DNA from 2 places in the Pseudomonas sp. p50(2008) genome. Region 1 is predicted to be linked to the other one. Evidence: riboswitches for the same ligand, from Rfam matches in the RefSeq annotation. Region 1 holds a riboswitch; the other holds the start of a gene.

Region 1 (5,642 bases):
CGGGACATTCCAGGTTGCAGCCCGACCAAGGGCGATGTGGTGATTGGCAGCGATTGCTGGATCTGCGCCAACGTGATGATCCTGTCCGGCGTGACGATCGGCCACGGCGCGGTGGTCGCGGCGGGTGCTGTCGTCACGCGTGACGTCGAACCCTATGCCATTGTCGGCGGCAACCCTTGCCGCCACATTCGCTGGCGGTTCGAGGAAGATGTGCGCAATGAACTGTTGGCGTCCGCCTGGTGGGACTGGCCGATGGAAGAGGTCAAAACCGCCTCTCGCCTGCTCTGCAGCAGTGATATGGAAGGTTTTCTGGATTACGTCCGCCAGCGTCAGGCGCCCACAGTCGACGCCACTTAAAGCAGATACGGCCGCAGCTGATAATGCCGCGGCCGCTGAACGCGCGTTAATGCATTTCGGTGAAGGCCAGTTTTACGCCGATGGCAATCAGTACCGCCCCCATCGTGCGATCAAACCAGTGGCCCATGCGAGCGAAGCCTGCGCGCACACGTTGCTGGCTGAACAGCATCGCCACCAGGCAAAACCACACCGCCGTCGCCACCGCGAGATAGATCCCGTAACCGGCCTGCACCGCCAATGGCGTGTGCGGGTTGATCACAACGGTAAACAGGGACAGGAAGAACAGCGTGGCTTTCGGGTTCAGGCCGTTGGTTACGAACCCCGACGTAAACGCTCCACGCGCAGTGCGCTGGCCGACTTCCTTGTGCAGATCGTCCGCAACCGGTTTGGCGGGCTGCGCACGCAGTGCCTTGAAGCCGATGTACAGCAGGTAAGCGGCGGCGGCCCACTTCAAGGCGTTGAACAGCACAATCGACTGAGACACGATCAGCCCAATGCCGAGCAACGAGTACCCCACGTGCAGGAAGATCGCCGAACCGACCCCCAGCGCCGTCCAGGTGCCGGCACGACGACCATGGGTCACGCTCTCGCGCACCACCACGGCAAAGTCGGGGCCGGGACTGGCCACGGCTAGCAGATGGATTAGGGCAACGGTCAAAAACTCTGTCCAGTACATGTGAAAATCCTTAAGAGGCAGGCTTGGCAAAAATCTAAAGGTAGCTTCGCAACTGTGGCGAGCGAGCACTAAGTAACTGATTGTTTCATCTGTTAGGCTCGGCAGATTACGCCTTCAGTTCACCGCACAAAAGGTACAGTTGATGACGAACACTCACCGCGCCGTTTTCCTCGACCATCCCTCCCTGGACCTGGGTGACCTCGATCTGAACCCGTTGCGCGCCTGCTTCAGCGATTTGCAACTGTTCGCCCAGACCACACCGGACCAGGTGATCGAACGCCTCAAGGGCGCCACGGTCGCGATCAGCAACAAAATCCTGATCGATGCCGCCGCCATCGCCGCCAGTCCCGAACTGAAGCTGATCCTGATCACCGCCACAGGCACCAACAATGTCGACCTCGCCGCCGCCCGCGCCCATGGCGTCACGGTGTGCAATTGCCAGGGTTACGGCACGCCCTCGGTCGCGCAACACACGATCATGCTCCTGTTGAACCTGGCAACGCGCCTGGCCGACTATCAGAAAGCGGTCAGTGAAGGACGCTGGCAGCAGGCGAAACAGTTCTGCCTGCTGGACTATCCGATCGTCGAACTGGAAGGGAAAACCCTCGGTTTGCTGGGCCACGGCGAACTGGGTGGCGCGGTCGCGCGACTGGCGCAAGCATTCGGCATGCGTGTGCTGCTGGGCCAGATTCCGGGGCGCCCTGCCCGGCCGGATCGGCTGCCACTGGCTGAACTACTGCCCCAGATCGATGCCTTGACGCTGCATTGCCCGCTCAATGAACACACCCGCCATTTCATCGGGGCCGCCGAACTGGCGTCGATGAAACCTGGCGCTTTCGTGGTCAACACCGCACGCGGCGGACTGATCGATGAACAGGCGTTGGCCGATGCCTTGCGCGGCGGCCACCTTGGAGGCGCGGCCACCGATGTGCTGAGCGTCGAGCCACCCACCGCCGGCAACCCGTTGCTGGCTCAGGACATTCCTCGACTGATTGTCACCCCGCACAATGCCTGGGGCAGCCGCGAAGCGCGCCAGCGTATCGTCGGGCAACTGACGGAAAACGCGCAGGGATACTTCAGCGGTAAAGCACTGCGGGTCGTCAGTTGATAGACTGCGGCACTTTTTTTCAGGGAGCAGATTATGGATCCGCGCAGTGAAGTACTGCTTCGTCAGGCCGAGTTATTCCAGGGTTCGGTGCTACTGGCCGGTTTGCCCGCCGATGATTTGCTCGCTCGCCTGCCTGGCGCCCATGGCTGGTGCTGGCACGCCGGCGATCAAGCAGCACTCGATGCCCGTTTCGCCGAGCGCAGCCACTTTGGCGTGACGGCGCCTGAGCGTGAGTTCGATTCCGCGGTGGTGTTTCTGCCCAAGTCCAAGGACCTGACTGACTACATTCTCAACGCCCTGGCCTCGCGCCTGGCCGGCCGGGAACTGTACCTGGTGGGTGAAAAGCGCAGCGGCATCGAAGGCGCCGCCAAGCAGCTCAACCCCTTTGGCAAGCCGCGCAAGCTCGACAGCGCGCGTCATTGTCAGCTTTGGCTGGTCACTGTTGCCGATGCGCCACAAGCCAAATCTTTGGAAAGCCTGGCCCAGACTTACGAGTTGCCGCTGGCCGAAGGTCCGCTGAAAGTCATCAGCCTGCCGGGCGTGTTCAGTCACGGTCGGCTTGATCGCGGCAGCGCGCTGCTGCTTGAACACCTGGACAAGTTGCCGAGCGGCCACTTGCTGGACTTCGGTTGCGGCGCCGGGGTATTGGGGGCTGCGGTCAAGCGGCGGTATCCGCACAACCAGGTCACCTTGCTCGACGTGGACGCCTTCGCTGCCGCGAGCAGCCGTCTGACACTGGCTGCCAATGGCCTGGAGGCCGACGTGATTACCGGCGACGGTATCGATGCGGCACCGATGGGTCTGAGTGCCATTCTGAGTAATCCACCGTTCCATGTCGGCGTGCACACCGATTACTTCGCAACCGAGAACTTGCTGCGAAAAGCAGCCAAACACCTGAAAAACGGCGGCGAACTACGCTTGGTTGCCAATAGCTTCCTGAAGTATCAACCCTTGATCGAAGAGCATCTGGGTGTCTGTGCGATCAAGGCTGAGGGACAGGGTTTCAGGATCTACCGCGCCAAGCGTGGCTGAAATTTCTTTTTAAAAAAGAGGCTTGCCCAATCGGATTTGCCTAGGCAGAATCCGCTCCGTCCTAGGGGAGTAGTCTCCCACGAGCGCCATGCTCGTCCGGCATACGTCAACATACTTGGTCCTCAGACCATGGCGTATGCGACCCAAGCGTCCGCATCAGACGGATCGCAGGGTTTGACAAGACCTATGACACGAACACCTTACCCGGGGCGGGAAGGCTGTACGTGTCATAGCCGTGTCGACCCGCCCCTTAGGAAAACCCCTGATGCTGGATTCTCTACTCGTTCCGACCGCAATCGTTGCCTTGGCCGAAATCGGCGACAAGACGCAACTGCTCGCGCTCATTCTCGCTGCCCGCTTTCGCAAGCCCTGGCCGATCATCGCCGGCATCGTCGCCGCAACCCTGGCCAACCATGCGGCGGCCGGCGCGGTGGGCGCCTGGGTCGGAGGTTTCTTCTCGAATTCGATGTTGCACTGGATCCTTGCCGTGAGCTTCGCCGCGACGGCGTTGTGGACCCTGGTGCCGGACAAGATGGATGACGACGAAGCCAGTACCGCGCGTAAATTCGGGCCATTCCTGACCACGCTGATCGCGTTCTTCCTCGCCGAGATGGGCGACAAAACCCAAGTCGCGACCGTGATGCTCGCGGCGCAATACCCGGAATTGTGGCTGGTGATCATCGGTACCACCCTGGGTATGTTGATTGCCAACGTACCGGTGGTTCTGGCGGGTAACTTTGCGGCGCACAAACTGCCGTTGACCCTTATCCGTCGCCTCGCGGCGTCGGCGTTTTTCATCCTGGCGATTGTCGCGGTGTACAAGGCGATGCAGAGCAGTGGCTGGATCTGACGCGGTAGTTGGGTAGACCGCGTTATCGTTCACCGTCAGTAGGCCAGCTTCCCAATTGGAATGCATTTCCCTGTGGGAGCCGGCCTGCTGGCGATGAGGCCCTTATGGACGATGAATCAACATCAGGACTTCGGCGCTTTCTCGTACAGAGGCATGACTTTCGGAATCGCCGCCTGCAGCGAAGCAATGCGACTGGCCGAGGCCGGGTGAGTGCTCATGAACTCCGGTGGCGAGCCTTCCGACGCCTTGGACATCTTGTTCCACAAGGTAATCGCGGCGTTCGGGTTGTAACCGGCGCGGGCTGCCAATTCCAGACCGATCAGGTCAGCTTCGTTTTCGTTGGAGCGACTGTTGGGCAGCGTCATACCGTAGTTAGCCACGGTGTCCGCCAGCGCCAGGCTGTCCTGGCCGAGACCGAACAATGCACCTGCCCCCTGCTTGGCCATCTCGATGCCATAGGCTTTGGACATCGCTTCACGACCGTGCTCGCGCAAGGCGTGAGCGATTTCATGGCCCATGATGGCAGCGATTTCATCATCGGTGAGTTTCAGGCTGTCGATCAGACCGGTGTAGAAAATGATCTTGCCGCCAGGCCCGCAGTTGGCGTTGAGCTCATCGCTCTTGATCAGATTCACTTCCCATTTCCACTGCGCCGAATCCGGGCGAAACACGGGTGCCTGAGCAATCAGTCGATCAGCGATCGCCTGCACGCGCTTGGCTTCGCTACTGGTTTTGTCCAGCACGCCCTTGCTGGTCGCCTCACCCAAGGTCTTTTGATAAGACTGGGCGTACATCTGGTTGACCTCGTCCGTCGACAACATGCTGAACATGTATTGCTTGCGCTCAACGCCCACGGCCCCGCCGCTGGTGGTGTTGACCGACTGACAACCGGCGAGCAGCAAACTTGCGCTCAGTGCACACAAAACCAATGTCTTGTTCATCGAAAAGCTCCTTGAAAACATGCGGCGTATCCTAGGCGCGCAATTGTATCTGCGCCAGATACATCCGTCGTGACGAAACACATTTCAGATAGATCTCGAAAAGATCAAAAGATCACGGGCTTAGATTTTCCGGTTTTGATTGTCTACAAACTGCAGAGACGCCCCTACCCCGGGGTTAAACACTCCGGCGCATTGAGCTTTGGATCATTCACCAGATTGGCCAATACCCGCTCGCGCAACGGAATGGGCTCACTGGCCAGCAGCGCCTGCAGCACATGCAACGGCGTTTCGGGATTGAGCCACGCTTCCTGTCCCGCCGCATCGAGAATCAACGGACGACGCTGACTCGCCGCCGGCTGGGTGATAACTGCGGTGCTCAGCCAGACCTGTTCCTGCACCGGATACGCCTCCCAGATCGCCGCAAAGCACAGCGCCGAGCCTTCTCCCGGCGTCAGCCAGTACGGACGTTTACGCGTCGTACCGCGCCATTCGTAGAAGCCGTTGGCTGGCAGCAGGCAACGGCGCAGGCGAAAGGCCTCGCGAAACATCGGTTGTTCCGCAACGGTTTCAGCCCGGGCATGGGCCGGCGTGCGGGACAGGTCGGTCAGCCATGGCGGCGTCAGACCCCAGCGGGCACGGGCCAATTCACGTTGGCCGTCGACGTTCGCGCGCAGCATC
Region 2 (5,642 bases), on a different contig from region 1:
CTGGCGCGAAAACCAAACCGCGCACCGGAACTCAACGCCACGATATTCACCGGCCCCGGCGTTATCGAAGCCACCAATGCAAACGCCGCCATGGAGACAATCAGACTCATCACACACCCTCTTCAATTCAGTGGTACCCGCCATGACGGTAAGGTGCGACTCAATTCCTGTATTGAACAAAACACCCCCTCACCTGTACCGCGACGACCGTCAATCACTGTACGGGTCGGCTGTTAAACGACCGTGGTAAAAATACCGTTCTCGCTTCTGGAGCCGATCATGGACCTCACCACCCTCTCCCTCTTTCTTCCCGCCTGCTTCGCGCTGAACATGGCGCCGGGTCCGAACAATCTGTTGTCGGTCAGCAATTCCACCCGTTATGGCTACCGCACCGCGTGCATGGCGGGCCTGGGTCGGCTGCTGGCGTTTGCCGGAATGATCGCCCTGGCGTCTGCGGGATTGGCGGTTGTGCTGCAAACATCCGAACTGTTGTTCTATGGGATCAAGATTCTGGGTGCGGCCTATCTGTTCTACCTCGCCTGGCAACTGTGGCGAGCCGACTCTGGCACTGAAAACGTCGCACAGGGCGCGCCCGTCGGGCTTTTAGCGCTGGCACGGCAGGAGTTTCTGGTCGCGGCCGGCAACCCGAAAGCGATCCTGATCTTCACCGCATTCCTGCCGCAGTTCGTCAATCCGAACCAGGCGATCACGCCACAATTCGCCGTGCTGGGCGCGCTGTTCCTGGTCCTCGAATGGATTGCCATCGCTGCTTATGCCTATATGGGTCTGCACATGCGCCGCTGGTTTGCCAAACCCAGTGGCAAACGGATCTTCAACCGCTGCTGTGCAGGTTTGCTCTCGGCGGCCGCATCGGTGTTGCTGATGGCACGCCGGGCCTGATGAGGAATTCTCTGTCGATTTTCCGGTGGAGACACTGACCGACGCCCCCTATGCTCACGTCATGAACCTACAAAACGCTTTGCTTCCGCCCCACGCCGAGATGGTTCGCGCCATGCTCGAACGAGACACCTCCTACGAGGGAGTGTTCTTTACGGCCGTCAAAACCACCGGCATCTTTTGTCGGCCCAGTTGTACGGCGCGCAAGCCAAAACCGGAGAACGTCGAGTTCTTCGCCCATGCCGATGAATGCCTGTCGGCGGGTTATCGCGCGTGCCTGCGCTGCAAGCCTCTGGATGCTGCCGCCATTGCGCCGGACTGGGTGCAAAAACTGCTCACCTGCGTCGACAGTGATCCCGACCAGCGTTGGACCGATGCCCAACTACTGGCCGAAGGCGTGGAGCCGCTGAAGCTGCGGCGCTGGTTCAAACAGCATTTCGGCATGACGTTCCACGCCTGGCTACGTACCCGGCGTCTGGGCATGGCGTTGGGCGGGATCAAACAGGGCGATTCCATAGATAACGCCGCGTTCGACTCGGGTTATGAGTCCCTGAGCGGTTTCCGCGATGCCTTCCAGAAGTCCTTCCACATCACCCCCGGCCGCGCGGCCCAAAGCGAACCGCTGCTGTTCACCCGCCTGACCAGCCCGCTCGGGCCGATGATCGCCATGGCTGAACAGCGAGGGTTGGTGCTGCTGGAGTTTCTTGATCGACCGGCGCTGACGCGGGAAATCCAGGCTCTGCAGAACCGCCACGGGTATGCCGTCGCACCCGGACACAACGCTCACTTGCAGCAAATCGAAGCAGAACTGGCAGCCTATTTCGCTGGAAAGCTGACCGAGTTCAAAGTCCCGCTGCACCTGCCCGGCAGCGAGTTTTTCAGGCAGGTCTGGGCCGAACTGGCGAAAATCCCTTATGGCAAGACGAGCACCTACGGCACCATCGCTGCGACGCTGGGCAAGCCCGGCGCCAGTCGTGCGGTGGGCCTGGCGAACGGGCAAAACCGCCTTTCGATTGTCTTGCCCTGCCACCGGGTAATCGGGGCGGATGGCTCGTTGACGGGCTATGGTGGAGGACAACCGCGCAAGGCATTTTTGCTCAGGCTGGAAAATGCTGCGCTACAGATCACTCGACAACTTGCGTTCTGACATGCCCGATCCCTACCTGCCCGCGAGCGTTTTTCTGTCGTCCATCGATGACGACTGGCGGCGACACATTGCCGCCATCGGCCCTTGCCTGCATCAACCACACCCGGCACGCGATCCTTATGAATCGCTGGTGCGGGCCATTGCCTATCAGCAACTGCACGCCAAAGCCGGCGACGCCATTCTCGGGCGATTACTCGCGTTGTTCCCCTCGGGCTCTTTTCCGAGGCCTGAACAGATGGTGGCGACCGGGTTCGATCAGCTGCGCAGTTGCGGATTCTCGGCCAGCAAGATCACGACCATTCAAGGCATAGCCCAGGCAGCGTTAAGCGGTGAGGTACCGGACTACACAACGGCGTTGGCGATGGACGACGAGGCGCTGATCGAGCGCTTGATCACATTGCGCGGGGTCGGTCGCTGGACCGTTGAGATGCTGCTGATTTACAGCCTGGAACGCCCGGATATCTTGCCGGCGGATGATTTCGGTGTTCGTGAAGGCTACCGACGTTTGAAAGGGCTAGAGGTGCAGCCGACGCGCAAGCAGATGATCGAAATCGGCCTGGCGTGGCGCCCCTATCGCACGGTCGCGGCCTGGTATTTGTGGCGAGTGCCACGTCCGATCCAGAACATGTAGCAGTACAAACCGCGTAGTGTCAGTGAAGATTTAAGTCAAACCGACAAATGCTCGTACAAGATCGTCGCGCCGACGATGATCAACACCACGCCACCCAGAATTTCAGCACGTTTGCCCATCACGCTACCGATGACACGGCCCAGCATCACGCCGATCGTCACCATGGTCAGGGTCGCCAGGCCGATCAGTCCGGCCGCCAGCCAGATGTTGACGTCCACAAACGCCAGACCTACACCCACGGCCAATGCATCAATGCTGGTGGCAAATCCCGTGACGGCGAGCAGCCAGAAACCATGTTGCTTGGGCTTCTCGACCTCTTCTTCGGGCTCTTCGTCTTTCACCCCGTTATGGATCATGTGCAATCCGAGCAGCAGCAACAGGGTGAAAGCGATCCAGTGGTCCCAACTGGCCACGAATTGCGACGCGGCCTGGCCGATAAACCAGCCGATAATCGGCGTGATGGCTTCGATCACGCCGAAGATCAGTCCGACACGCAAGGCTTCGAGAAATTTGGGTTTGTGCAGGGCCGAGCCTTTACCGATAGCGGCCGCGAAGGCATCGGTGGACATGGCGAAAGCAAGGAAAACAAGAGAGGCTGGGTTCACGCTGTAGTACCGGTCGGGCTTGAGTCCACGACATATCCGCGCGCCCGACTTCAGCGCAGGTATGTCGATGGTCTCACCAACCAGAAGGTGCCCGCACCACGGCATGTTGCCGAGAATGTTGATACGGGCGCTTGCGACGAATCGCAAACAGGCTACTCCCCAAAGAGGCGCGCAGGGTAACCGGTGGGATGTGAAAAAATCATGAATAGCTGGCCTGAGTCGCAATGAACAGATGAACACATTCACCACAAATCCAACGGCACATCACCCTCCTTTATAGACAATGACACCCTAAGAACCCAGGCGCATCTTGGCTCCTCATTCGGAGGGATTCGTCATGCTGAACACGCTCAAACAGATCAACTCAACCTCAGCGTTCAATCGTTGGGCCGGGCTGGAAGTCACCCGTGCGCAGAGCGGTGAAGTGGAACTGACCATGGCCTTTCGCGAAGCGGACATGGCGCAATATGCAGGGTTCCTCCACGCGGGCCTGATCGGCGGCTTGCTCGACACGGCCTGTGGTTTTGCAGCAGGAACGGTGGCGGGCAACGTGCTGGCTTCGCATTTTTCGGTCAATTGCCTGGCGCCTGCCATCGGCGAAGTGTTCATCGCCCGGGGCCGGGTGGTGAAGACTGGAAAGAAGCAGGTGTTCGCTCGCGCCGAGCTGTTCGCACAAACCGGTGATCAATTGAAACTGGTGGCGACGGGCGACGCGATTCTGGTACCGGTCTAGGAGCGCTGAGGATCTAAGCTGTCCCGGTGAGTTGAAGAACTACCGGAGGTTTCCATGCAGCTCGAAGGTTCCTGCCACTGCGGCGCCGTGTCGTTCAGTTTGACCAGCGTCCACCCTTACCCTTATCAGCGCTGCTATTGCTCGATTTGCCGCAAGACCCAAGGTGGCGGTGGTTATGCGATCAATATCAGCGGCGATGCCGACAGCCTCAACGTGCGTGGGCGCAAACACATCACGATTTACCATGCACGACTCAAGGAGGACGGCGACAAACGTGCCCATAGAAGCACCGCCGAGCGGCATTTCTGTTCCCTCTGCGGTTCCGGCTTATGGCTGTTCAGCCCTGAATGGCCGACATTGATTCACCCGTTTGCGTCCGCCATCGACACCCCGCTGCCGGTGCCACCGGAACACACGCACCTGATGCTTGGCTCGAAGGCGCCGTGGGTCGAGGTTGAATCAACACCGGGGGATCAACAGTTCGATGTCTACCCTGAAGAATCCATCGCCGACTGGCACACCCGCCTGGGCCTGAGCGGCTAGGCGCGCTCGCGAATGTTGTTCCTGCGACTCAAGCGGCTACTGGCACGCCACTGTGAAACCGAAACTCGACGTCGGGGGATTCAATCAGCTCTTGCTCGGCGGCACGAACCCTGTCGATCACTTGCGCGATGTCCTTGGCGTCCCCGTACTGGTAGGCCAGCTTCAGGTAACCCTGGAAATGCCGGGCCTCGCTTTTCAGCAGACCAAAGTAGAATTTGCCCAGTTCTTCATCCAGATGCGGTACCAGCGCCTCGAAACGCTCGCAGCTGCGCGCCTCGATGAACGCGCCGACCACCAGCGTATCGACCAGCTTCACCGGCTCGTGACTACGTACTACTTTACGCAGGCCCGACGCGTAGCGCCCGGCGGACAATTGACGGAGTTCGATCTTGCGTTTTTTCATCAGGCGCATGACCTGTTCGTGATGCACCAGCTCTTCCCGGGCCAGGCGTGACATGAGGTTGATCAGATCGACATGGGAGTGGTACTTGGCGATCAGACTCAACGCCGTACTCGCGGCTTTGAATTCGCAGTTCTTGTGGTCGATCAGCAGCGTGTCCTGATCGGCCAGCGCGGCCTGGACCCAGCCGTCGGGAGTGCGGCAGCCGAGGAACTCGTGAATTTCGGGAAGGATCATGGGGCTCACGGATAGAAGGTTCAAAACGAAGGGCGCCGATTATACCGGCCTGCCCGCAGACCACCAGTCGCTAACCGTTGATATGCATCAAGTCCCGAACTCGCGACCAGCAACTATAGTTGTCCCACGCAGTATTTTTTACTTCCTGGAGATCCCGAACATGCAAGCCATTCGTAGCATTCTGGTGGTCATCGAGCCCGAACACTCGGAAAGCCTGGCGCTCAAACGCGCCAAATTGATTGCCGGCGTGACCCAGGCCCATTTGCACCTTCTGGTGTGCGATCGCAAGCACGACCACAGCGGCATGCTGGGCGTGCTCAAAGCCGCGCTGCTGGAGGACGGCTATAGCGTCACCACCGAGCAGGCCTGGAATGAAAGCCTGCACGAAACCATCGTCGATGTGCAGCAGGCGGAAGGTTGCGGGCTGGTAATCAAGCAACATTTCCCCG

What was found. Region 1 has a riboswitch for manganese ahead of H7698_RS21235 (TMEM165/GDT1 family protein). Riboswitches for the same ligand answer to the same signal wherever they lie in the genome.
Region 2: it holds a riboswitch for manganese, as region 1 does, so the genes downstream of both, mntP (manganese efflux pump MntP) here and H7698_RS21235 (TMEM165/GDT1 family protein) in region 1, are expected to answer to the same signal.

What each region holds. Positions count from the first base shown of each region.
Region 1 covers NZ_JACMYF010000007.1:338,116-343,757, forward strand. The annotation lists gene H7698_RS21215 (CatB-related O-acetyltransferase) at 1-357, shown strand, start outside; gene H7698_RS21220 (LysE family translocator) at 404-1,033, opposite strand; gene H7698_RS21225 (2-hydroxyacid dehydrogenase) at 1,176-2,141, shown strand; gene H7698_RS21230 (class I SAM-dependent methyltransferase) at 2,175-3,173, shown strand; yybP-ykoY riboswitch at 3,225-3,349, shown strand; gene H7698_RS21235 (TMEM165/GDT1 family protein) at 3,439-4,023, shown strand; gene H7698_RS21240 (M48 family metallopeptidase) at 4,146-4,964, opposite strand; gene H7698_RS21245 (SOS response-associated peptidase) at 5,129-5,642, opposite strand, start outside.
Region 2 covers NZ_JACMYF010000010.1:208,719-214,360, forward strand. The annotation lists gene H7698_RS26210 (LysE family translocator) at 1-110, opposite strand, end outside; gene H7698_RS26215 (LysE family translocator) at 280-900, shown strand; gene H7698_RS26220 (bifunctional transcriptional activator/DNA repair enzyme AdaA) at 962-2,044, shown strand; gene H7698_RS26225 (DNA-3-methyladenine glycosylase family protein) at 2,046-2,675, shown strand; gene mntP (manganese efflux pump MntP) at 2,711-3,280, opposite strand; yybP-ykoY riboswitch at 3,279-3,456, opposite strand; gene H7698_RS26235 (PaaI family thioesterase) at 3,618-4,013, shown strand; gene H7698_RS26240 (GFA family protein) at 4,068-4,556, shown strand; gene H7698_RS26245 (tRNA-(ms[2]io[6]A)-hydroxylase) at 4,585-5,193, opposite strand; gene H7698_RS26250 (universal stress protein) at 5,354-5,642, shown strand, end outside.